Regions from separate parts of the Thiosocius teredinicola genome, predicted to be linked through region 3. Evidence: predicted binding sites of a transcription regulator. Region 3 holds the regulator's gene; each other region holds the start of a gene.

Region 1 (8,087 bases), 920 kb from region 3:
ACGGGCCGTTGCCGCCAGACAGATCGACAGCGCCGAGGCGGAGGTACTGCAGCGCAAGGTGTCGGATTACTTCGAGGCGCTACACCTGCGCGGCGATACGTCACACCTGCGCGAAGCGGCGACGGCGGAACTGCTGCTGTTCGACAACCCGCAGCGTGCGCTGCAATTGGCGTTGCGCAATTGGCGTGAACAGCGCGAGTTTGCCGATACCCAGATCCTGTTGGCGGCCGCGTTGGCAAGCAAAGATGCTGCTGCGGTTCGTGAAACGCTGCACTGGCTTGCGCAGGTCGGCAATGTCGACGAACGCCTGGTGGACCTGCGTCGTCAGCTAACGCGCGGTGACCACGATGCCTAGCGTGCCGGGCGGAAAGTTCTTTCATGTGCTCTGCGTGTTGTGTATCGCCTGTCTCGCTGGGCAATCTGCCGACGCGCACAAACCGAGCGACAGCTACCTTACGCTTGACCTGACACAGGCAACGCCACAGCTGCGTTGGGATATCGCGTTGCGCGATCTGCAGACAGGTGTGGGGCTCGATGATGGCGACGGCCGACTGACCTGGCATGAGGTGGCCAGCCGGTCGGCAGACATCAGCGACTTTGCCGCTGCGCATCTGACGCTGCGCACGGCACACCGCGCATGCCGGCTGCTCGAGACGCGCCTGCAGCTTGCCGACCACGCCGACGGCGCATACGGCGTGCTGACCTCGGCGGTCGATTGTGCGGGTCGAGCCCCGGAACAACTTGAGTACCGTTTGCTGTCCGACATCGATCCGACGCACCGGGGATTGCTCAGAACCCTGACTTCCGCGGGAGAAAAGCTGACGGTGCTATCGCCGGACAACCCGTCGGTGACGTTCGGCGACGATCGCCTGCCGATACAGGACACGCCGTTCTTCAGCCGGGTGAACGACGGCATCCGGCATATCGCATCCGGATTCGACCATCTGCTGTTTTTGTGCACGCTGATGTTGCCGACCGTCCTGGTACGCAGCAACGGCCAATGGCGCGGCGTGGACGACTTTCGAGCAACGGCCTGGCGAGTGGCCGCCATCGTCACGGCCTTCACAATCGCCCACTCGTTCACGCTCGCACTGACGGCGTTCGACATCATCAGCCTGCCGGGCCGCTGGGTGGAGTCGGCGATCGCGTTGACGGTCATCGTTAGCGCGCTGCACAACCTGCGCCCGTTCCTACCGCTGCGGCCGGCCACGCTGGCATTCGCACTGGGGTTGATCCATGGCGTCGGCTTTGCCTCGGCCCTCGGCGACTCGGGCGCGGATACCTCGGGCCTGCTCGTGCACCTGTTCGGTTTCAATCTCGGTGTTGAACTGGGTCAGCTTGTTGTCGTGTCGGTGTTTCTGCCCATCGCGTTCTGGGTGCGGCACAGCGCGTTGTACCGGCGGCTGGGTTTGCAGACTGGCTCGGCCGCAATCGCCGCGATCGGCGCGGTGTGGCTCGTCGAACGCAGCTTCGATGTCGCGTTGATCACGCTATGACGGTGACAACACACAGCAACGGCAACCGCGCCGCCACGCGAGAGCGGAGCAATTCAACAAAAGATCAAACAGAGGAATCACTGACATGAAATCACTCTCACTGAAACTACGCAGCAGCGGGCGACTGTTGATCCCGGCAAGTGTGCTGATCGCTTTGTCGCTGGACGCCCAGGCGCTGCAGATCAATGCGTTGGTCACCGACAACGGATCTTCGTTTCACTACGATGTTTCCGTCCTCAACGACGATCCGATCGACGACCTGTTGCTCGTATCGCTGGACGACGCGCCCTTGTCCGACCCACTGATCGGTTCGTCGCTGACCGCACCGGCCGGGTTTCTGGCCAGCTATGACCCCGGCCTGGGCATCGTCGACCTGTTGTCCGATACCGCCGGTTTCGTCGCGGGTCTGACTATCGGCCCGTTCAGCTTCGACAGCACTGCAGGACCTGGGCAGGCATTTACCCGCTACACCGCACTCAACCTGAATGGCGATGTATTCGTCGGCAACGTGGTGTCGCGCGTGGTCGGCGCCGGTGAGGTGCCGGTTCCGGCCACTCTCGCCTTGTTGCTCGGCGGCCTCGGCATGCTGAGCTACAGCCATCTGAAATCAAAAACGGGGACGTCGGCATAGCGCTGCCGGACGATCCAGAACAACAGAGGAGATAAACCCATGAGCCTTCTACGCCATATCGTTGGCACGACCTTGAGCGCATCGATTGCGTTGTTGTCATCGCAGATCGCGGGTGCCGCGAGTCACAGCGATGCCCCTTTGATCAAGCAGGATCCGCAGGCGAACCTGACCGATGTCTATGCCTTCATCGGCAGGCGCTATGACGACCCCACGCAGCAGGTGCTGAATGTCATCGCCAACGTGCGACCGTTCTCCGAGCCGGGCGATGGTGTGATCTACGATCGATTCGCCGACGATGCGCGGTACAGCATCCATATCGCCGATCCGACCACCGGCGATACGGTGACGCGCTACGACTTCCAGTTCTCGTCGGTAACCGACGGCTACAAGCGTGACAATACGATTCTGGCCTACGGAACCGGCGATGAAACAGGCCCGATCGATACCGTGGGCGGTGCCCGGCAGAACTATACGCAGACCTACCGCGTGACCAAGGTAAGCAATAGTCAATCGCAGGAGATCGCCAGTGGCCTGCTGACCCCGCCGCCGAATGTCGGCGCCAACACGACCCCGGACTACAACGACGAAGACGGCCGAGCGGTATCCGGCGCGCGTTTTCTGTCGGAACTCGACAGCTATACGCGCCAGACATTGTTCGGTACGTCGACGGGTGAGGCCGTGTTCGCCGGGCCGCGCGAAGACGGTTTTTATGCCGATACCCCGGCGATCTTCGATCTGCTCGACGGGCGCATCATCGACAACAATGGCGATCCGACTGATGGCCTCGGACAGGATGGCAACGGCGTCGATGGCTTCAAGGGCTTCAACGTGCTGACCTACGCCGTTCAGATTCCGCTGAGCGAGTTGCAACCCAAGCGATACACCGCGGCATTCGCCGACCTGCTCGGCCAGGCGTTGCCGGCGGCTGCCGATGCCACCGGCGTCGGCGTGTATGCGTCGGTCAGTCGCCAGCGCATCCGTATCCTCCGGTCGGATCGCAAGGCGGTCAACAGTGGGCCTTGGGTACAGGTCAATCGTATGGGCAATCCCTTGTTCAACGAGGTACTGGTATCGATCGCCGACAAGGACAATTTCAATCGGACGAGTCCGCAGAATGACGCCGCCCAGTTCGGCATCTATGCCGACTCTCCCGAACTGGCGACCCTGCTGAACCTGGTATTCGGCACCACGATCCAAGACTCAGGGCGCAGCGACCTGTCATTGGTGTTTCTGCCCGACGTGCTGCGTGTCGACACCACCACCGGGCCGGTCACACTGGCGGGCGATCCGCAGTTTCATCGACTCGGTTTCATCGGCGGCGATATCGCGGTATCCGATGAGGGCAGGGCAAAGTCGAGCGGCTGGCCGAACGGCAGACGGCTGGGCGATGATGTGGTCGATATTGCGCTGACCGCCTTGGCGAGCGGGCCGACATATGCCACACCAACGGTAGTGGGCGACAACATCGATACCAACGATCAGCTCTACAACCAGGTGTTTCCGTACGCGGCCACGCCGCATGCGGGTCCGACGAACCGTAAAGACCCGTGATCTTCGGTGCCGGTGTGCATCTGCATGCCGGCGCCGGGATCACAGAGGATGCCGAGACATGCGTGGTCGACAATGGCCGGGCCAGGAAAACAAGACCCATGACAAACGACACCACAGGACAGGCGCAGGTCGATCCCGGCGGGGAAACGCAAGGTGTGCCACCGGCTGTGCTTGCGCAATGGTTGCAGTCGGTCGGCGCAGCGCGCGACGAAGACGCCTTCGAAAAACTGTTTCGTTACTTCTGCCCGAAATTGTTCAGCTACATGCGGCGCGGCGGGCTCAATGACGCGGCTGCCGAAGAACTGGTGCAGGATACAATGACGCGCGTCTGGCAGAAGGCGGGCATGTACGATGCAACCCTGGGTGCGCCCAGCACCTGGGTGTTCGCGATCGCACGCAACCTGCGGATCGATCAATTGAAGAAGTGCAGGGAGATTGCGCAACCTTTGGAAGAACTGCCCACGTTACTCGGAAGCACCGGCGACACCAGCGAGATCCGGATCGATGCGGTTAACATTGTCGGCCGACTGAAGGATCTGTCGACCGAGCAGTTTGCCGTGCTCGAGCTCGTTTATCTGGACGGCTTGTCGCAAACCGAGATCAGTGACCGCCTGGCGGTTCCGTTGGGCACCGTGAAATCCCGTATCCGGCTCGGCTTCGAGCGGTTGCGAAAAGCTTTGCGTATCGAGTTATGACTATTCGCCATCATCCCAGTAGCGACACCCTCCTGGCCTATGCAGCGGGCACCCTGGCGCCGGCATTGGCGTTGGTGGTCGGCGAGCATCTTCGCCAGTGCAACCAGTGCACGCGAACCCATCTGTTCGATACCGCGGTCGGCGGCGCGCTGCTCGAGGCGCACGATGCGACGGCAGTGCCCGATGAAGTGACCGAACGCTGTCTGCAGAAAACCAGGGAGCGGATCACGGCCATGCCGGCTGATACCCAGTCGCAGCGACAAGACTCCGGCGCCGACGCAGCAGCCACATCGGCCATACGGCGGCATGATTTCAACGACATCGCCTGGAAGCGCCTGTCGAACCGGGTCGAACAGTTTGTGGTCCCCGGTTTCAAACAAGGCCGGACCTGGGCGCGCCTTTTCCGTTTCCAGCCGGGTACCGTACTCCCCCGGCATCGTCATCAAGGCGACGAGTTCGTCGTCGTGTTGCAAGGCTCGTACCTGGATCGCTCGGCGCGGTTTGCGGTCGGCGATTTTGCCGAAAACGACCCGTCGGTGGTCCACGAACTGAGCGTGGACGGCGACGAACCGTGTGTGGCCCTGATCGCCAGCAACGGCCTGATCAACCCGGAAAGCGCGCTGTACCGCGCGGCGTTCCGCTTCCTTGGGATCTGATTCCAGAGCCGGGTTTTCCGCACGCCAAAATACGGTCACTTTGTCGGGTTAATTCCGGTTCAAATCGGCCGACAACCCTCCAAGCACGCCGGCCGGGAATTCCTATGGGAAGCAGAAGCTTCTTCGGCTCAAGCTTGGGGAGTTCCGGTCGCTTTTGCTTGTGGTCCGCGCGCGAAAATGCGAGCGACCTCACGACAAACACGCGAACCAGGATGACGACATATGGGATTTTCTGACTTTTTCTCGGCTTTCGGCGGATCCAGCGGCGGTTACAACGCATCGGATATGAAAGGATTGGTCGACGCGATTAACAAGTCGCAGGCCGTCATCGAGTTTCGGATGGATGGCACGATCATTCACGCCAACGAAAACTTCCTGCGTGCGGTGGGGTATACGCTCGACGAGATCAAAGGCAAACATCATCGAATGTTCGCCGAACCCAAATATGCAGAGAGCGCCGAATACCGCGCGTTCTGGGATAAGCTCAACCGCGGCGAATTCGATACCGGCGAATACAAGCGGTTCGGCAAGGGCGGTAAAGAGATCTGGATCCAGGCCTCGTATAACCCGGTGTTCGATCACAGCGGCCGCCCGGTCAAGGTCGTGAAGTTCGCCACCGACATTACCGCAGAAAAGCTCAAGAGCGCCGATCATCTCGGCCAGATCGAGGCCATCGACAAGTCGCAGGCCGTGATCGAGTTCGAGGTCGACGGCACCATCCTGACAGCCAACGACAACTTCCTGAACGCAGTGGGCTATACCCTGGACGAGATCAAAGGTCGTCACCACAGCATGTTCGTCGAGCCGGAGCTTGCTGCCAGCGCCGAGTATCGCGCGTTTTGGGACAAACTCGGCCGCGGCGAATTCGACAGTGGCGAGTACAAGCGTGTCGGCAAGGGCGGTAAAGAGATCTGGATTCAGGCCTCTTACAACCCGATCTGCGACCCCGACGGCCATGCGATCAAGGTCGTTAAGTACGCGAGCGATGTGACCGAGCAGAAACTACGCAATGCCGATTATGCTGGCCAGATCAAGGCGATCAGCAAGTCGCAGGCAGTCATCGAGTTCAACATGGACGGCACGATCCGCCATGCGAACGACAACTTCCTCAATGCAGTGGGCTATGCCCTCGACGAAATCAAGGGTAAGCATCACAGCATGTTCGCTGAGCCCAAGTATGCGGCCAGCGCCGAGTACAAGGCGTTCTGGGACAAGCTCAATCGCGGTGAGTTCGACGCGGGTGAGTACAAGCGCCTGGGCAAGGGTGGCAAAGAGATCTGGATTCAGGCCTCGTACAACCCGATCAGCGACGCCAACGGCGAGCCGTTCAAAGTGGTCAAGTACGCCACCGACGTGACGGCGGAAAAACAGCGCAATGCCGATTTTTCGGGTCAGATCGATGCGATCAGCAAGTCGCAGGCGGTCATCGAATTCTCGATGGACGGCACCATCCAGCATGCCAACGAGAACTTCCTGAACACGCTTGGCTACACGATCGAAGAGATTCGCGGCAAGCACCATCGCATTTTCGCCGAACCCGGTTACGCTGCCAGCCCGGAATACAAGGCGTTCTGGGATAAGCTCAACCGCGGCGAATTCGACAGCGGCGAGTACAAGCGTATCGGCAAGGGTGGCACGGAGATCTGGATCCAGGCCTCGTACAACCCGATCTTCGACATGAACGGCAAACCGTTCAAAGTGGTCAAGTACGCCTCGGATATCACCGACCAGAAGAAACTGGCGATGACGATCGAAGAGTGTCTGCAGGAAGCCAACCTGGTCATGAATGCCCTGGCCAATGGCGACCTCAGCCAGAACATGGTCGGTGAATACACCGGCGAGTTCGCTGCACTAAAAGATGCCATCAACTCGACCGTCGGCAAACTGCGCGGCATGGTGCAGCAGATCACGGACGCCTCGGGCAGCATCAACGCCTCGGCCGAAGAGATCGCCAAGGGCAACGTGCACCTGAGCGACCGTACCGCCAACCAGGCGGCCAGCCTCGAAGAAACGGCGGCTTCCACCGAAGAACTCGACAGCACCATCAAGCAGAATGCGAACAACGCCGAAGAGGCCAACCAACTGGCTGCGGGCGCGCGTCAGCAGGCAGAGCGCGGCGGCACCGTCATCGGTACCGCGATCACCGCCATGGGCGCGATCAATACCGCATCCAAGCAGATCGCCGACATCATCGGCGTGATCGATGAGATCGCGTTCCAGACCAACCTGCTGGCACTGAATGCCTCGGTTGAGGCGGCACGCGCCGGTGAACAGGGTCGCGGTTTCTCGGTCGTGGCATCAGAAGTACGCAACCTGGCACAGCGCAGCGCCGATTCGGCCAAAGAGATTCGCGCACTGATCCAGGACAGCGTGGCCAAGGTCGAAGAGGGCTCGCGCCTGGTCGATGAGTCAGGCGAGACGCTGAAAGAGATCGTCGGTTCGGTCGAGAAGGTGAGCACGATCATCGCCGAGATCGCAGCAGCGAGTTCGGAGCAGAGCGTTGGCATCGGCCACGTCAACCAGGCCATCAGCCAGATCGACGATGCTACGCAGCAGAACGCGGCATTGGTTGAAGAAGCCGCGGCCGCAAGCCAGTCGATGGACCAGCAGTCCCGCGGTTTGCTCGAACTGGTCAGCTTCTTCCGCCTGGACGCAACCGGCTGATCGTCCCCAGGCTCGGTTCGCGGGCCGGGGTATCCAACAAAAGCCGACGTCGTACAATCGACGTCGGCTTTTTTGTGCGTCAATGATCAGCCGGCAATCTTGCTGCGATGACAGGAAGCGAGCTGTTTCCGTCCACGACATATCGGAACGACAAAAAGGTGTTCGCTTGGGTCGCCATCTCTGCGCCCGGAATAAGCCTATACTCAAAAAATACTTCATTTCTTCTGTCACGGAACAACGGTGCGCAGCTCCTTGTTGTACTCACGACCGGGGTTAGCAGTTTCCCTTAAATCAGCCCGGCATGGGTTGTCTTACCGGTTCGTCGCCAAACGTCGCCGCGTGCCGGTGGGATATTGATGGCATCGACAAACACTCGCGTCCTCGTGGTCGACGA
Region 2 (8,087 bases), 1.4 Mb from region 3:
GACTCGCCGTTGATCAGCACGGTGATGTTGGAGCGCGCCAGTCGTCCGATGGCGCGAAACACTTCCTGCATCGCCGGCGCAGCACCGATGATTTCGGTCGCCGCGGTGGTTTCGTGTTCTGCGCTGGCGCGCGCTTCACGCCGCAGCTTGCACGCGCGCTGAACCTGGTCGACTGCTTCTTCGATATCGAAGGGCTTGGGCAGGTACTCGAATGCACCACTGTGGTACGCAGAGACGGCGCTATCGAGGTCGGAATGCGCGGTCATGATGATGACCGGCAGTTCGGGATAGGCCTGCTTGATCTTCTCCAGCAAAGAGAAGCCATCCATGCCCGGCATGCGCACATCGGAAATAATCGTTTCGGGCTGGCCGCGCTCAAGCGCCTCCATGACGCCGTTGGCGCTCGAAAAACTGGTGACGTGCATACCGGCTTTGGTCAGGGCCTTTTCCAAAACCCAGCGAATCGAGCGGTCATCGTCGATGACCCAGACCTGGTTTCTCTCAGTCACGGGCAGCGTTCTCCTTACCCCTATCGGTGCCGATGTCTTCACCGATCGGTAACAAAATTGTGAAAGTGGTTTCGCCCTTACGGCTGGTGCACTCGATCAACCCTTTGTGTTGATTGATCAAAGACTGTGCAATTGACAGTCCAAGGCCCATGCCGCCCGTGCCGGACGTCACCATGGGGAAGAACAGGGTCTCGGCGATTTCCGGCGGAATGCCCGGTCCATCGTCGACGATGTCGATCTGGGCGCCCAAACGATAACGACCCGAACCGATCGTGATCTGGCGTTGAATGCGCGTACGCAATGTCACTGTGCCGTCATCGTCGAGCACGCGTGTCGCGTTCCGAACAATGTTCAACACCGCCTGGATGAGTTGATCGCTATCGCCGACAAGCTCGGGGATGCTGGGGTCGTAGTCACGAACGATCGAGATGCGGTCGCCGGTTTCAGCGAGCACCAGCGAGCGCACCCGCTCGAGCACATTGTGCACGTTGACCGGTGCGTAGCTCGGCCGGCGGTTGGGGCCGAGCATGCGATTCACCAGCTCCTGCAGGCGGTCGGCCTCCTGGATGATGATGTGCGTGTATTCCTTGAGCTCTTCGCTTTCGAGTTCGCTTTCGAGCAACTGAGCGGCACCGCGCAAGCCGCCGAGCGGATTCTTGATTTCATGGGCCAGGCCGCGGACCACGTCGCGCGTCAGTGCCTGCTGGTTGATCAACCGTTCTTCGCGGCTGATTCGCAGGTGCCGATCGATCTGCTGCAGCTCGACGATGGTCATCTGCTTGCCGTCTTCGTCGACCACCGGCGTGACGGTGCAATCGACGGTGACTTCGGCGCGGTCGGTGGACAACACCACACCACGCTTGGTGATCGGCGCGCCGATCGTGGCGGCCTCGATCAGATCGACCAGGGGTTCGCCATGACAGGCCATCCAGCTGGTCGGTAGTTCGCCGAGGACATGTTTTGCGCTAATGGCAAGCAGCATCTCGGCCATCTGGTTCAGATAGCTGACGCGAAGATCCTCGTTGAACACCACAACGGCGGAAGCCAAATTGTCGAGAATACTGGTGCTTAACAAGGACAAGGGTTCGATCGAGACCTGCATGCATCCTCTGAAGCAAAGTTTGGGCCATGACGCGCCACGACAGGCGTTGCGTAAATGCCCATTTTGCAAGGCGAAATCAACGGCTTGGGGAAGGCTGACGAGGCATGCGCCCGATCACGGCGCATACCTGCAGGCTCCACGCACTATTTTAGTGCATGGAGTTTATTTTGAATAACTTGGCTTGAACGCAGGGTTGGTTTTGCCGGGCGTGGTCGAGATGCCGCTAGTGCCCGGCTTGTAGTTGGCGCCACTGCCAGGTTCGTAGGACGTGTCGCCAGACGGAGTGAAACTGGAACCATAGTCGGGGTCGAACGGCTTTTTGTCATCATCGCCGTTGGAACCATCACCGCCGTCACCATCTCCATTGTCGCCGGAATCGCCATCTTCGGCGGCATCCAGCGCAGCTTTACGCATCGTGAAGACAACGGAATCGGAACTGATCAATACGGTACCGGCGGCATTTACGACCGAAGCGCGCACGGTATGCGTGCCGCGATCGACGCCGCTGAGCTCGATTGCCAGACCATCGAAAGCACCGGAAACCGCGGTGCCGTCCAGATAGATCTTTACCGTGTGGTTCGGTTGCAGGCCCGGTTGCAGAGAAATGGCGACCGGCACCTTACCTTCGTTGTTGCGCACGGTGCCGTTGGTTTCCGGCTGGCTGATCACCATCGCTGTGTAACCGGTGAAGTTTTCCGGTGCGGCAGGCGCATTGCTGCCCGACGACAGGTTGGCTGGTCGTTCGATTGGGCGCGGCGAGTAGCGCGAATAATCGGGGAGCTCGACCTTGTTCGGACATTCACCCGCCGGCACGTCGGTATAACCCACCACGCCGTCGGCATCGACGGTCTTGCAGATAACGGCCGACGCCATCCCCGGCAACAGGAAAAACAGCAACAATGCGAATTTAATCATGCCGTTAGCATAGTGCAGGTGCATACGGGTTGCGACTCCGAAATCCATTAGATGCACTACCTTGTGGCATATCCGGCGCCGCTTGTAAACAAAAAACCCCGCCGGATAGGTGGGGTTCTTCGTTCCAAACCTGCTGAAAGATCAGAGGCTGAAGTACATGTCGAACTCGACCGGGTGCGTAGTCATACGCATCGTGGTCACTTCTTCCATCTTCAGTGCGATGTAACCGTCGATCAGATCGTCGCTGAACACACCGCCTGCCTTGAGGAAGTCGCGGTCGGCATCGAGGGCTTCCAGCGCCTGGTCGAGGCTGTGACAAACCGTCGGGATGCCTGCTGCTTCTTCCGGCTCCAGATCGTACAGGTCCTTGTCGGCAGCATCGCCGGGGTGGATCTTGTTCTGGATACCGTCGAGACCGGCCATCATCATCGCGGTGAAGGCAAGGTAAGGGTTGGCGGTCGGATCCGGGAAGCGCACCTCGATACGGCGTGCTTTCGGGCTCGAAACCCACGGAATACGAATCGAAGCCGAACGGTTACGCGCCGAGTAGGCCAGCATGACCGGCGCTTCGAAGCCCGGCACCAAACGCTTATACGAGTTGGTCGACGCGTTGGTGAATGCGTTCAACGCGCGGGCATGCTTGATGATGCCGCCGATGTAGTACAGCGCGGTTTCAGAAAGACCGCCGTAGAGATCGCCGGCAAAGATGTTGTTGCCGTCTTTGGCAAGCGACTGGTGAACGTGCATGCCCGAGCCGTTATCGCCAACCATCGGCTTCGGCATAAAGGTGGCCGTCTTGCCGTAGGCATGAGCGACGTTCCAGGTGCAGTACTTCTGGATCTGGACCCAGTCGGCACGCTGAACCAGGGTCGAGAACTTGGTGCCGATCTCACACTGACCGGCGGTCGCCACTTCGTGGTGATGGACTTCGACAGGCACGCCCATCTCTTCCATCGCGTCACACATAGCGCCACGCAGGTCGTGCAGCGAATCAACCGGGGGAACCGGGAAATAGCCGCCTTTGACGCCCGGACGGTGACCGATGTTGCCGTCTTCGTAGACGCGCTCGGAGTTCCACTCAGCTTCCTGCGAGTCGATCTTGACCATCGAACCCGACATGTCGATGCTCCAGCGAACATCGTCGAGAATGAAGAATTCCGGCTCCGGTCCGAAGTACGCCACGTCGGCGATGCCGGTCGATTGCAGGTAGGCTTCAGCGCGCTTTGCCACCGAACGGGGATCGCGCTCGTAGCCTTCCATCGTCGACGGTTCGAGAATGTCGCAACGCAGGTTGACGGTTGCGTCGTCGGTAAACGGGTCGAGTACAGCAGTGCCTGCTTCCGGCATCAAGATCATGTCGGATTCATTGATGCCTTTCCAACCGGCGATCGACGAACCGTCGAACATTTTGCCGTCGGTGAACAGTTCCTCATCAACGACAGATGCTGGCACGGTGACGTGCTGTTCTTTGCCTCGGGTGTCAGTGAATCGGAAATCGACCCACTTGACGTCGTTGTCCTTCATCATTTTTAGGACGTCTTTTGCGGACATTCTCGGTTTCTCCAGAAGTAGCGATGAGTGCTGCTGTCTGCAGACAGCGGTTACATTGGGTCGCCAGGCAGGTCTTCCAGACCGGCGGGTTGGCGTTGCGATGTGGGAGCAGGAAACATGCCACTCCCCTTGCCTGTTGATCGAGCGTTTCCGACACTCGATTGCTAATCGTTCTCGTCCCGGCTTAGTGCCTTGAAATCAGCCGCTTACGGCAGCTGGCGCGCCATAGTTGGGCAGCCTCATCGAATAAGCTTGCCGCTACAATCCGTTGCCTTCCCAGCTTGGCGCACTCATACAGTGCATCGCCATCCGTGATCGCACCATATTGGTGCTAGCCATAGAGCACCCGCAGGCTACCGAACCAGGGTAGCACAGCGGCTGCCTGGGTCAGGTTCTCGCGCAACGCGGCCGTATTGGCTTCATCGACGAAACTGGCTACCGGCAGAATCATCTCGACGTCGATCGATCCGCCGAGGTAATGCAATCGTATCTCACGCTGCGCCGGTGCTGCATGCACTTCGTTCCAAAGTTGCTCGAGCGCCGCCAGTGCCTCGGCGCGCAGCGGCAAACCACGGCAGGTCGGCGCATTCTCGTCGTCTTCCGGATCGATGTGCACGGTTACATCAGTGATCGCGTCGAGTTTTGCGATCATCCTGTCTTCTACCGTCTGGCTGATCATGTGCCCTTCCGAGACCGACAGACGCGGCGCCACCTGTACATGCACGTCGGCGCTCGCTTCGGCGCCATGCCGCCGGGTGCGCAGCATGTGCACCGAGCGCACCCCATCGATCGCCATGATGACGCGTTTGGCCTCGTTGACCTGGTCCTCATCGAGCGCGGTATCGACCAGCTCGGTGAGCGCGCTCCAGCCGAGATCCCAACCAATCTTGGCGACCATGATGCCGACGATGATTGCGGCCAGCGCGTCCATGTAGGAAAAGCCCATGACCGCTGCACCAACCCCGATCAGGACAACGATCGACGACAGGGCATCGGACCGGTGGTGCCAGGCGTTGGCCCGCAACATCTCCGAGTTCAGACGTCGCGCCACGGCGATCGTGTACCAGTACAGTGATTCTTTGGCGGCGATGCCGACCGCCGCAATGATCAGCGCCAGCTTGCCGGGCAGTGGCCGATCGGGATCCAGCAGACGCTCGCCGCCGTTCCAGACGATGCCAAGCGCGACCAATGTCAGCAGGATGCCCAGGCCGAGCGTCGCCGCAGTCTCGAATCGCCCATGCCCATAGGGATGATCCTTGTCCGGCGCCATGGCGGCATGACGCGCAGCAAACCAGACCAGGATGTCCGACAACAGGTCCGAGGCCGAATGGATGCCGTCGGCCACCAAGGCGGCGGAATTGGCGATCAGCCCAACGATCACCTGGGCGAAAGACAGCAGCAGATTGACCAGTCCGCTGACGATAGCGACCCGCCGGGTAGCGCGACCACGCGCCGTGCGCTGGGCCTGCGCCGAGTCCTCCGGGTGCGTATGTTGCTGGCTGGCAGTCACTATTTATCAGCTTCTACACGGATAGTGATTACATACTCACCATCGTGCTCTGCAGTCTCCAGAACGGTGTGGCCGTTGATTCTGCACCAGGCCGGAATGTCTTGCATGGCCCCCGGGTCGGTGCACACGGCCACCAGCTCATCTCCCGCCGACAGGGTTTCCACCTTGTCCTGAACGCGGATGACCGGCATAGGGCAAAGCAGGCGATGGCAATCGAGTGTTTCGCGGCGTGGTTTCATCGAGGAGCGCATGATACGAGAAACCGCGTTCCCTGGCAGCGTGCAGCGCATTTTTGGCGGCCGGAATCCTTAACAAAACGGTCATATTGCCGATAAAAACAGCGCCGAATAACCACTTGTCGGACCGCTGCTGTTGGGAGCGATGGTCTGGCCCTTCTGGAGCGTCCACCGTGGGCAAAAATAATCTCAGTTCATTCAAACGCCGCATGGTGATGATCTCGGCGCTGCCGGTGATCATTCTGCTCGCCGTGACCATCGTTTCGGAAACCATGCTGTCGCGTGTTAACGAGGGAGTCGACCGCATCTATCACGATCGCGTGATACCGCTCGACCAGCTCAAACACATCGCGGATGCCTACGCCGTCGGTGTGATCGATGGCGTGAACAAGGCCAACGCCGGCATTCATTCCAAGGGCGAGTTGCTGCAGGAAATCGCCTCCGCCGAACAGACCATTGACGAGCATTGGCAGGCCTACCTTAAAACCCAGCTTACGGCCGACGAGGAGAAGCTGGTTGGAGCTGCCAAATCGAAATTCGCCAAGGCCGACGCCGCTGTCTCTGAGCTGAAGGCATTTGTCGGTACGCTCGACGGCAACCTCAAGGGTCAACTCGACCGATTCGACGGACCTTTGTACGCCGAAATCGATGCCATCGGCGGCGTGATCACCGAACTCGTCGACCTTCAGCTTGAGGTTGCCGCGCAAGAGCGCGAACACGCTGCCGACGTCTACGGCATGACCGTATGGCTGCTCGCCGGTATCTGCGTGGCGTCGCTCGGCCTGCTGGCTTTCACCGGCTGGCAGACCTACCGCAGCATGTCGGCACCACTGGCCGTTGCGCAGCTGATGGACGAGGTGTCTGAAAAGGCTGACCTGACGCTGCGCACCACGCAGAAAGGCAGCATGGCGGATTCCTTCAACCGCTTGATGCAGCGTTTCCAGGAGCTGGTCAGTAGTGTGGCCAATGGAGCAGAACAACTGTCATCGGCAGCCGAGGAGATGACGGCAATCACGCGCGACAGCGCCGATGGCGCCAGACGCCAGCATGCCGAGAGCGAACAGGTCGCAACGGCTGTGAACGAATTGACCGCATCGGTTGAAGAAGTGGCGCGCAGCACATCGGCCGCGGCCAGTTCGTCGGCAGATGCTAAAAAGGTCGCCGGCGACGGCAGCCAGACCGTGCAAAGTGTGGTCAACACGATTCGCGACCTGGCCAACGAGATCGATGGCGCAAGCCACGCGATCACGCAGCTGAACCAGCACTCGAATCAGATCAGCACCGTGTTGGACGTTATCCGCGGCATCGCCGAACAAACCAACCTGCTGGCATTGAACGCGGCGATCGAGGCCGCGCGTGCCGGCGAGAAAGGACGCGGTTTCGCGGTAGTGGCCGACGAGGTACGCACGCTGGCACAAAGGACGCAGGAATCCACCAGCGAGATCGAGCAGATGGTCGAGCGCCTGTTGCACAGCGCCGGCGAAGCGAACTCGTCGATGGCGCGCAGCCAGGAGCGGGTCAACGAATCCGTGGAAGTTGCCGGGCGTGCCGGTGAATCGCTAACCCTGATCAACAGCAGTTCTGAGAACGTCAGCGCGATGACGATTCAGATCGCCAACATGTCTGAAGAGCAGGCCAGCGTGGTCGAAGAGATCAATCGTTCGATCACGGCGATCAGCGATGCCGCGCATAGCGCAGCCACTGGTTCGGAACAGGCCGCAACAGCGAGCGAGCAACTCACGCGCATGGCCGAGCAGTTCCGTGCGCAAGCTGCGGTATTCAAGATCTGAGGTTGCAGGCACCAACACGCGGACGTGTGGTGCGTCCGGGTGTTACAGCAACCAGGCCTTCGGCAGTTCGTCTGCGGTCATCGGTTTGACCTTGATCGCCTGGGTCGAACCGTCGAGCGCGCGGTATTCGAGTTCGACCGTCTCGGCATCGCGCCCCTGGCTATATCGCCCAACGATGCGCGCAGCCAGACGGATGTCTGCGTCGCTTGCTTCGCCGTCGATCAGTGCCAGTGGCCCCCCGTGGCTTACCAATGAAAGACTGGGGTACTGTTTGCGGTAGCCCGACAGAAACCTGCCCTCGCCTTCTTCTCGCGACACGATGACCTTGAAATGCGGTGCCGGTCGGACGTGGCGACCGACTTTCAGCAGCATGATGTCATCGAGCTCGTAACGACGTTTGCCGCGTGCCTGCCACAAGTCTTTGAGCTTGACCGAATAGTTCTCGTCGGTAAGAAAACAGCAACCGCCGGCCGG
Region 3 (8,087 bases):
ATCGGCAACATGAAGAGGTTGGCCAGGCCGACCCCGTAGATGGTCGCGACGAACGCGGTGGCGATACCGCTGCCGAGCTTGGAGGGATCGCTGAGATTCTGCATTACGTGGATCAGGCCCATGACGGCGCCGATGATGCCGATGGTCGGCGAATAACCGCCCATCGCCTCAAGCACCTTGCAGGCCGCCAGGTCGAAACGTTCACGACTGTCCAGCTCCACCTCGAGGGTGCGCCGGATGTCGTCCGGCTCGTTGCCGTCGACCACCAGTTGCATACCCTTGCGAATGAACACGTCGCTCTCGAACTCGACGGCCGCCTCCAGCCCGAGCAGGCCATCCTTGCGCGCGATCTTGCTCCACTCGACGAGTTTCTCGATCGTTTCCGGCAGGCCGTGTTTGGGCGGCATAAACACCGTGCCCATCATGCGCATGCTGCGCAGAAACACCTGCATCGGGGTCTGTAACAGCACGGCACCTATGGTGCCGCCGAGCACGATGATCATCGCCGGGCCATTGGCGAGCGTGTCGATGTGACCGCCCTCCAGCCAGTTGCCGCCGAGGATCGCGGCAAAGGCAATGACGACGCCGATGAAACTCAGGATATCCATCGTGCTACGCCAACCCTGCCAAAGCGCTGCCAATCTGCTCGAGTGGCAGCACGCGGTCGGTCAAACCGGCCTTGGCGACGGAATAAGGCATGCCGTACACCACCGATGTCGCCTGGTCCTGGCTCCATACCGTGGCGCCGGCCCCCTTCAGGGCTCGCGCACCTTCGGTGCCGTCGGAACCCATACCGGTCAACACCACAGCCTGCACACCTTTGTTCAATGCGCGCGCCGCCGAATCGAACATGATGTCGACACTCGGCTTGTAGAGATGTTCACCACCCGGCGAGACGCGAACGCGCAGGCGTCCGCCTTGCGCATCGACGGTGGTCTGCATGCCACCGGGCGCGATCAGCACGCGGCCGGGCGACAACTCATCGCCGTTTGATGCCTGCGCAATGCCGATGCGGCAGACGTGATCGAGACGCTCGGCAAAGGTTGCCGAAAACTCCGCGGGCATGTGCACGGCGACCAGCACCGGATAGGGATAATTGGCAGGCAGCTCGTTGAGCACCTGCTGAATCGCAACCGGACCGCCGGTCGATGCGCCGATCACCACCAGGCGAACAGCGGCACGTCGGCGCTCGACGTTTCTCGGCGGCGGCGCGGCGGGCAGCGGGCGCGTCGGAACCGGTGCAACGTTGGTGGCGACCGCCATGTGGTGCCGCGACCGGTTGCTGCGTGCGATGCTGATAACGCGCTCGGCCAGGGTGCTGCTGGCATTGCCGTTGCCGACACCGATACCGCCCTGCTTGGCAAGAAAGTCGACGGCGCCGGCTTCCAGCGCCTCCAACGTCGACTTGGCGCCGTCGCGGGTCAGTGCAGAGAACATGATGATATTGGTTGGGTGCGTGCGCATGATCTCGCGCACGGCGGCAATGCCGTCCATCAACGGCATCGCGACATCCATAGTGATCAGATCGGGGTGCAGACGCGAGGCCATCTCGACGGCTTCGCGCCCATTGCTGGCTTCGCCGACGACGACGATATCGCCGTGCCGTTCCAGCTCCTGCTTGATTCGTTTGCGGAAGAAAGACGAATCATCGACGACGAGTACCCGGACTTTTCCCACCATGTGTTATCCAGGACTACGCCAATTTCGTCCTGCCTCTCCTTCGCAAACGATCAGTACCGACGTGCGTATTTGCGCATCAACCCGGGTACATCGAGGATCAATGCGATTTTGCCGTCGCCCGTGATGGTCGCGCCGGCCATGCCGTCGAGACCTTGCAGCAGGGCGCCGAGCGGTTTGATAACAACCTCTTCCTGGCCGACCAGAAAATCGACCACGAGACCGACCTGCACACCGCCGACATTGACCACGACCACATGTCCGTGATGCCCTTCCTGGCGCGTGTCGGCCATGCTGTGATCGGTAACCAACCAGTTGCGCAGATAGAACAGCGGCAAGGCACGATCACGCACACGGATGGTCAACTGACCGTCGACCGTATTGGTGCGCGTCAGGTCGAGGTTGAAAATCTCGACCACGCTGGCCAACGGCAGCGCGAACGGTTGACGGCCGAGAATCACCATCAAGGTCGGCAGGATCGCCAGTGTCAGCGGCAGCTTGACGATGATCTTGCTGCCCCGGCCGTGGACCGAATCGATCTCGACCGAGCCATTCATCTGCGCAATACGCGTCTTCACCACATCCATGCCGACGCCGCGGCCGGACACATCCGAGATCTCGGTCTTGGTCGAGAAACCGGGTTGGAAGATCAGGTTGTAGCAATCTTTGTCTTCCAGGCGTGCGGCTGCGTCTTCATCCATCATGCCCTTCTCGACCGCTTTCCCGCGCAGCACATCGGCATCCATACCCTTGCCGTCGTCTTCGATCGACAACAGGATGTGATCGCCTTCCTGCGCGGCCGACAGGATCACGGTGCCGCGACGCGGCTTGCCTGCCATCTCGCGCTCATCCGGCGACTCGATGCCGTGGTCGACGGCATTGCGCACCAGGTGAACCAGCGGGTCGGCCAGCGCCTCGACCAGGTTCTTGTCGAGGTCGGTGTCTTCACCGTTCAACACCAGGTCGACTTCCTTCTTCAGGTTGCGCGCCAGATCGCGCACCACGCGCGGGAAGCGACCAAAGATCTTTTTGACCGGCTGCATGCGGGTCTTCATGACCGACAGCTGCAGATCGGCGGTGACCACGTCCAGGTTGCCGACCGCATTGGCCAGTTCTTCGTCGGCCATTGTCGACTTGAGGGTCGCCAGGCGGTTGCGCACCAGTACCAGTTCGCCAACCATGTTCATGATGTCGTCAAGGCGCTGCGTATCGACACGCACCGTGGTTTCCGGTGCCGCGCCTTTGCCCGGACCGGCCGCTTTGTCGGCTGCCTTCGCCGGTGCTGCCTTGGCCGGCGCAGCGGCCTTGGCCGGAGCCGGTTTCTCGACCTTCTTCGGTGCTGCCGGCTCGGCTTTCTTTGCCTGTGGCGCGGGTGCCTCGGCAGCGGCCGGCTTCGCGGCGGCTGCCGGTTTGGGCGCGGCCGGAGCAGCTGCGGGCGCAGCGGGTTTGCTCGCCGCGGCGTCATCTGCCGGCGCGCTACTGAACTTGCCCTTGCCATGCAGCTCATCGAGCAGGGCTTCAAACTCGTCTTCGGTGATCTCGTCGCTGGTCGGGGTCGGGGCCGCGGCTGCTGCTGCGGGGGCGGCTTCGGTCTCGCCTTCTGCCGCGCCGCCGAACTTGCCCTTGCCATGCAACTGGTCGAGCAGTGCCTCGAACTCTTCTTCGGTAATATCGTCGCCGCCCGGTGCAACACCGGCCGCATCATCGGCTGCAGGCGCAGGCGCTGCCTCGGCCACCGGCTCGGGTTCCGCCACCGGTTCAGGTTCGGCTTGAACTTCAGGTTCGGCCGCAGGCGCTTCGGCGACCGCCTCGGCCTCGTCGCCACTGCCGTCATCGGGCTGGGTCAGCACTTCGAGGCGCGCCAGCAGATCCGGGTCGGCCGGCTCCGGCATTTCGCCTTCGACCAGGCGCTCCATCATTTCATTAACAACGTCCAGCGACTGCAGGATGGTATCCATGACGTGCGGCGTGACCGCGCGCTGCCCCTGGCGCAAAACGTTCAACAAGTCTTCGGCACGGTGGCAGGTCTCTACCAGCGGTGTAATCGCGAGGAATCCGGCACCGCCCTTGACGGTATGGAAACCGCGGAAGATCGCGTTCAGCAGATCCATGTCTTGCGGACTCTGCTCGAGATCGACCAGCTGTTCACCCAACTGCTCGAGGATCTCGTTGGCCTCTACCAAAAAGTCCTGGAGGATTTCGTCGTCTGCATCGAGACTCATCGTTTAGAACCCCAAACTTGAGAGCAGGTCATCGACGTCGTCTTGACCGCTAACCACATCGCCTTTGTCGACACCCGGTACTGCCGGCCCTTCCGCCGTGATATCCGGGCCGCTAGGCTGTTCTTCATCTTTCGGCTTCGCTTTGGCACCCGACAAGCGAACCAGCTCGACCAGCTTGCCTTCCACATCGTTGACCAGCTTGATCACCTTGCGGATCACCTGGCCGGTCAGATCCTGATAACCCTGGGCCATCAGCACTTCCGACAGCTTGCTGTGCAGTGCCTCTGAATTGGCCTGCGTGGCACCGAGAAACTTGCTGATCTCTGTGCTCAGATCACGGAAGTCGTCGACCGTCATCTGGCGCGAATTGAATTTGTCCCACTGTTCCGACAGGTGGTGCGCATCGTTGCGCAGGGTATCGGCCAGCGGCAGGCTGTCCTCAACCGCGCCGAGCGTGGTGTTGGCCGCCTGTTCGGTAGTCTGAATAACGTATTCCAGTCGTTCCGCCGCGTTCGGCATCTCAGTCTCGGCGATGTTCGCCAACTGGGCGTCCATCACAAAGCCATTGATCGAATCATGCAGCTCACGGGTCAGCCGGCCCACTTCCTGAAACAACATGCTGTCACGGAAACCTGCAAGCTGTGCGATAACCGAAATCGCTGCATCCTCGCTGCCGGATTCCAAGTGATCGACCAACGTTTTGGCCAGCTCCAGTTTTTCGCTTACTTGCTCGGGATTCTGTGCCATTAGGGTTTCCATAGTGCTGATCAGGCCGCGACGCGCTCAAAGATCTTGTTGATCTTTTCTTCCAGCGTGCCGGCAGTGAACGGCTTGACAACGTAACCGTTGACGCCCGCCTGGGCAGCTTCGACGATCTGTTCGCGCTTCGACTCGGCAGTAACCATCAGTACCGGCAGGGACTTGAGTTTTTCGTCGGCGCGCACGGCCTTGAGCAGGTCGATACCCTGCATACCGGGCATGTTCCAGTCGGTGATCAGAAAGTCGAAATTTCCACTCTGCAGCAGCGGTAGCGCGGTCATGCCATCGTCAGCTTCCTGTGTATTGGTGAAGCCAAGATCCCGCAGCAGGTTTTTGATAATCCGGCGCATCGTGGAGAAGTCGTCCACAACAAGGATCTTCATGTTCTTGTCCAAAGCAACCTCCGCACATCAGACAATGTGGCCCCGACGAAAAGGCCCGATTAATTGATTCATCCGGCGTATCGGCACTACGCCGAAAAACCGTAGGGATTTTTTTCTTGAAAAAGCTTATTTGAGCCCGTCTTCGGGCAGCCACTCGCCCAGACGCGAACGCAAACGCAATGCGGCCTGACTGTGTATCTGGCAGACGCGTGATTCGCTCACGCCGAGCACCTGGCCGATCTCGCGCAGGTTCAGCTCTTCGTCGTAATACAGGGCAATTACGAGGCGCTCGCGTTCCGGCAGGCTGGCGATGGCATCGCCGAGGGCTTCGCGGAAACGGCTCTTTTCCAGGCCGCGGTCGGGACCGTCTTCGAGCGAGTTACGCGTGCGTGCGGCCGTGGCGCCGCCTTCGTGCGGCACAACCTCGCCCACTTCACTCAGTTCTTCGTAGCTGAAGATGCGCGCACCCGACGCGTCCTGCAGAACCTGGTGGTATTCCTCGATCGACATGCCGAGCGATTCGGCAACCTCGACATCACGTGCGTCACGCCCTTCGGTGTTCTCGATCTCACGCATCGCATCGGCGACCATGCGCGCCTTGCGGTGTACCGAACGCGGCGTCCAGTCGGAACGGCGGATCTCGTCGAGCATCGCGCCGCGAATACGGATGCCGGCGTAGGTTTCGAAGCTCGCACCCTGGCTCGCATCGTAGTTGCGGCTGGCCTCGATCAAACCAATCATGCCCGCCTGAATGAGATCTTCGGCCTGCACCGACGGCGGCAGACGGTTCATCAGGTGGTAGGCGATGCGTTTTACCAGCGGCGCATGCCGGGTCACCAGGTCATCAAAACTTTGGTCTTTAACTGCATCATAAGTTGCAAGATTGCTCACAGCACCATCTCCCCATAGTCACTGGAATATTTGATAAGACGCTCGACGAAGAACTGCACCTGGCCATTTGCACCGCTCGGCTGCGGCCATGTTTCTATTTTTTTGGCCAGGCTGCGAAACACCTGCGCAGCCTTGCTGCGAGGGAACGCCTGTACTACCGGCTTTTGCGCCCGTACGGCTTTGCGCACACTCTCATCGAAAGGAATCGCACCCATGAAGCTCAGGGTGACGTCGAGGTACCGGTCGGTGACCCGGCACATCTTGGTATACAACTCGCGGCCTTCCTGCGCGCTGCGGATCATGTTGGCCAGGATCCGGAAACGCTGATGGCCATAGTCACGGTTCAACAACTTGATAATGGCGTACGCATCCGTGATCGACGCCGGTTCGTCACACACCACAACCACAATCTCGTGCGACGCGCGCGAGAAGCTCAACACCGTATCCGAGATGCCGGCCGCGGTATCCACGATCAGCAGCTCGGTGTCGGCCGCCAGTTCGCTGAACGCGCGAATCAGGCCGGTATGCTCGGCCGGGCTCAACTCGGCCAACGACTGCACGCCCGAGGCACCCGGAATCACCTTCATGCCGTTCGGGCCTTCGACCAGCACGTCTTCCAGGCTGCACTCGCCGCGCATCACGTGCGACAGGTCGTGCTGCGGGTGCAGACCGAGCACAACGTCGATATTCGCCAGGCCCAGATCGGCATCGAGCAGCATCACCTTCTTGCCGATCTCTGCCGCCGCAACGCCGAGATTCACGGAGACGTTGGTCTTGCCGACGCCGCCCTTGCCACCGGTAACGGCAATTGCGCGCACCGGACGTGGGTTTACCATCTGGCGCAGACCGGTAGCCTGATCAACATGGGTTTCAGGCGTTAGCATGTGAATGCACTCCTCCCAGAGCCAGAGCCGCATAGCCGGCGTCGATATCGTTCGGGTTTTCGTTCAACAGCTCGGCTGCGCGAGTCACCAGCGGATGCGCCTTGGCGGTCTGCAGGTCTTCCGGCACACGCTGGCCGTCGGTCACGAACGCCATCGGCAGGTCGGCCTGGATCAGTGCCGACATCAGGCTGCCCAGGCTGGCGGCCTCGTCGAGTTTGGTCAGCACACAGGCGTCCGGACGGAAGTCGGCGAACAGGCGCAGTGCACGTTGCACGGCCGCCGCCTCGGTGGTCGCCGAAAGGGCCAACAAAGTCGTCAAATGATGGCCGGCAGCCATCAGGGTTTCGCGCTGATCGATGATGCGCTCGTGCGCCGCCGACATGCCGGCGGTATCGATCAGGATCAGGCGACGATCGCCCAACATATTCAACGCCTCTTCCATCTCTTCAGGCGTGGTCGCGGTGCGTACCGGCACGTTGAGGATGCGCGCATAGGTCTGCAGTTGATCGCGTGCGCCGATGCGATAGCTGTCGGTGGTGATCAATGCAACGCTGCGGTGGCCGTAACGCAAGGCGAAACGTGCCGCCATCTTGGCAATCGTGGTGGTCTTGCCGACGCCGGTCGGGCCAACCAGGGCGACGATGCCGCCGCGGTCGAGTACATCGGTGTCGTGCACCCGCAGGTCACTGGCCAGCAGGTACAGCGCCTTGCGCCACGCCTGGTCGACCACCTCGATATCGCGCACCCGCTCCGACAGGCTGCGTGCAAGGTCAGCGCTCAGTCCGAGCGACATCAGGCGAGCGAGAAGTTCTTGAGAGTGCGGCGCACGCTGACCGAGGTCGTACCAGCTCATGCCGCTCAGTTCGGCCTGCATCCAACGACGCAGGTTCTGCATCTCGCGACGCATCTCGTCGAGCGCAGCCGAGTCATCGTGGTTGGCGTACAAGGACTCGGAGACCTGGCTTTCGTTGCGCGCCGGCTTGTGTTGCTGGGTAGGAATGCGCTGATCGGCGGTTTCTTCGACGTCATGCTCGACCAGGTCGACCGCGGCGGTCAGTTCGACGCCACCCTCGACCGATTTGTTCGACAGGATCACGGCGTCCTCGCCGAGCGCATCGCGAACCATGCGAAGGGCTTGGCGCATATCCTGGGCAACAAAGCGCTTGATTTTCATGTCCGGCGGTCCTCGTTTGGCCGGGACCGCCGTGGCGGCCCTCAGGGCTCTTTCGAATTCCGGCCGATCGTGCTGATCACTTTTATCTGCCGGTTAT

What was found. The regulator FliA, encoded in region 3, starts transcription of late flagellar genes. The targets are predictions, from matches to a motif close to GCTAAAGTTNNNNNNNNNNCNGCCGATA.
Region 1: B1781_RS11195 (methyl-accepting chemotaxis protein) is a predicted target of FliA. The motif match lies at 5,156-5,183, and genes of this name have one in related genera.
Region 2: B1781_RS00055 (methyl-accepting chemotaxis protein) is a predicted target of FliA. The motif match lies at 5,894-5,921, and genes of this name have one in related genera.

The regions. Positions count from the first base shown of each region.
Region 1 is NZ_CP019936.1:2,308,340-2,316,426, forward strand. It holds gene B1781_RS11165 (tetratricopeptide repeat protein) at 1-355, shown strand, start outside; gene B1781_RS11170 (HupE/UreJ family protein) at 348-1,496, shown strand; gene B1781_RS11175 (PEP-CTERM sorting domain-containing protein) at 1,582-2,127, shown strand; gene B1781_RS11180 (DUF4331 domain-containing protein) at 2,167-3,678, shown strand; gene B1781_RS11185 (sigma-70 family RNA polymerase sigma factor) at 3,777-4,373, shown strand; gene B1781_RS11190 (cupin domain-containing protein) at 4,370-5,029, shown strand; gene B1781_RS11195 (methyl-accepting chemotaxis protein) at 5,252-7,693, shown strand; gene B1781_RS11200 (EAL domain-containing protein) at 8,050-8,087, shown strand, end outside.
Region 2 is NZ_CP019936.1:12,064-20,150, reverse strand. It holds gene ntrC (nitrogen regulation protein NR(I)) at 1-509, opposite strand, end outside; gene glnL (nitrogen regulation protein NR(II)) at 502-1,611, opposite strand; gene B1781_RS00075 (DUF4124 domain-containing protein) at 1,774-2,526, opposite strand; gene glnA (glutamate--ammonia ligase) at 2,668-4,077, opposite strand; gene B1781_RS00065 (cation diffusion facilitator family transporter) at 4,409-5,587, opposite strand; gene B1781_RS00060 (sulfurtransferase TusA family protein) at 5,587-5,826, opposite strand; gene B1781_RS00055 (methyl-accepting chemotaxis protein) at 5,997-7,613, shown strand; gene B1781_RS00050 (tRNA (5-methylaminomethyl-2-thiouridylate)-methyltransferase) at 7,656-8,087, opposite strand, start outside.
Region 3 is NZ_CP019936.1:1,391,809-1,399,895, reverse strand. It holds gene B1781_RS06855 (flagellar motor protein) at 1-608, opposite strand, end outside; gene B1781_RS06850 (protein-glutamate methylesterase/protein-glutamine glutaminase) at 613-1,680, opposite strand; gene B1781_RS06845 (chemotaxis protein CheA) at 1,731-3,899, opposite strand; gene B1781_RS06840 (protein phosphatase CheZ) at 3,903-4,646, opposite strand; gene cheY (chemotaxis response regulator CheY) at 4,667-5,041, opposite strand; gene B1781_RS06830 (RNA polymerase sigma factor FliA) at 5,168-5,932, opposite strand; gene B1781_RS06825 (P-loop NTPase) at 5,929-6,816, opposite strand; gene flhF (flagellar biosynthesis protein FlhF) at 6,803-7,990, opposite strand; gene flhA (flagellar biosynthesis protein FlhA) at 8,032-8,087, opposite strand, start outside.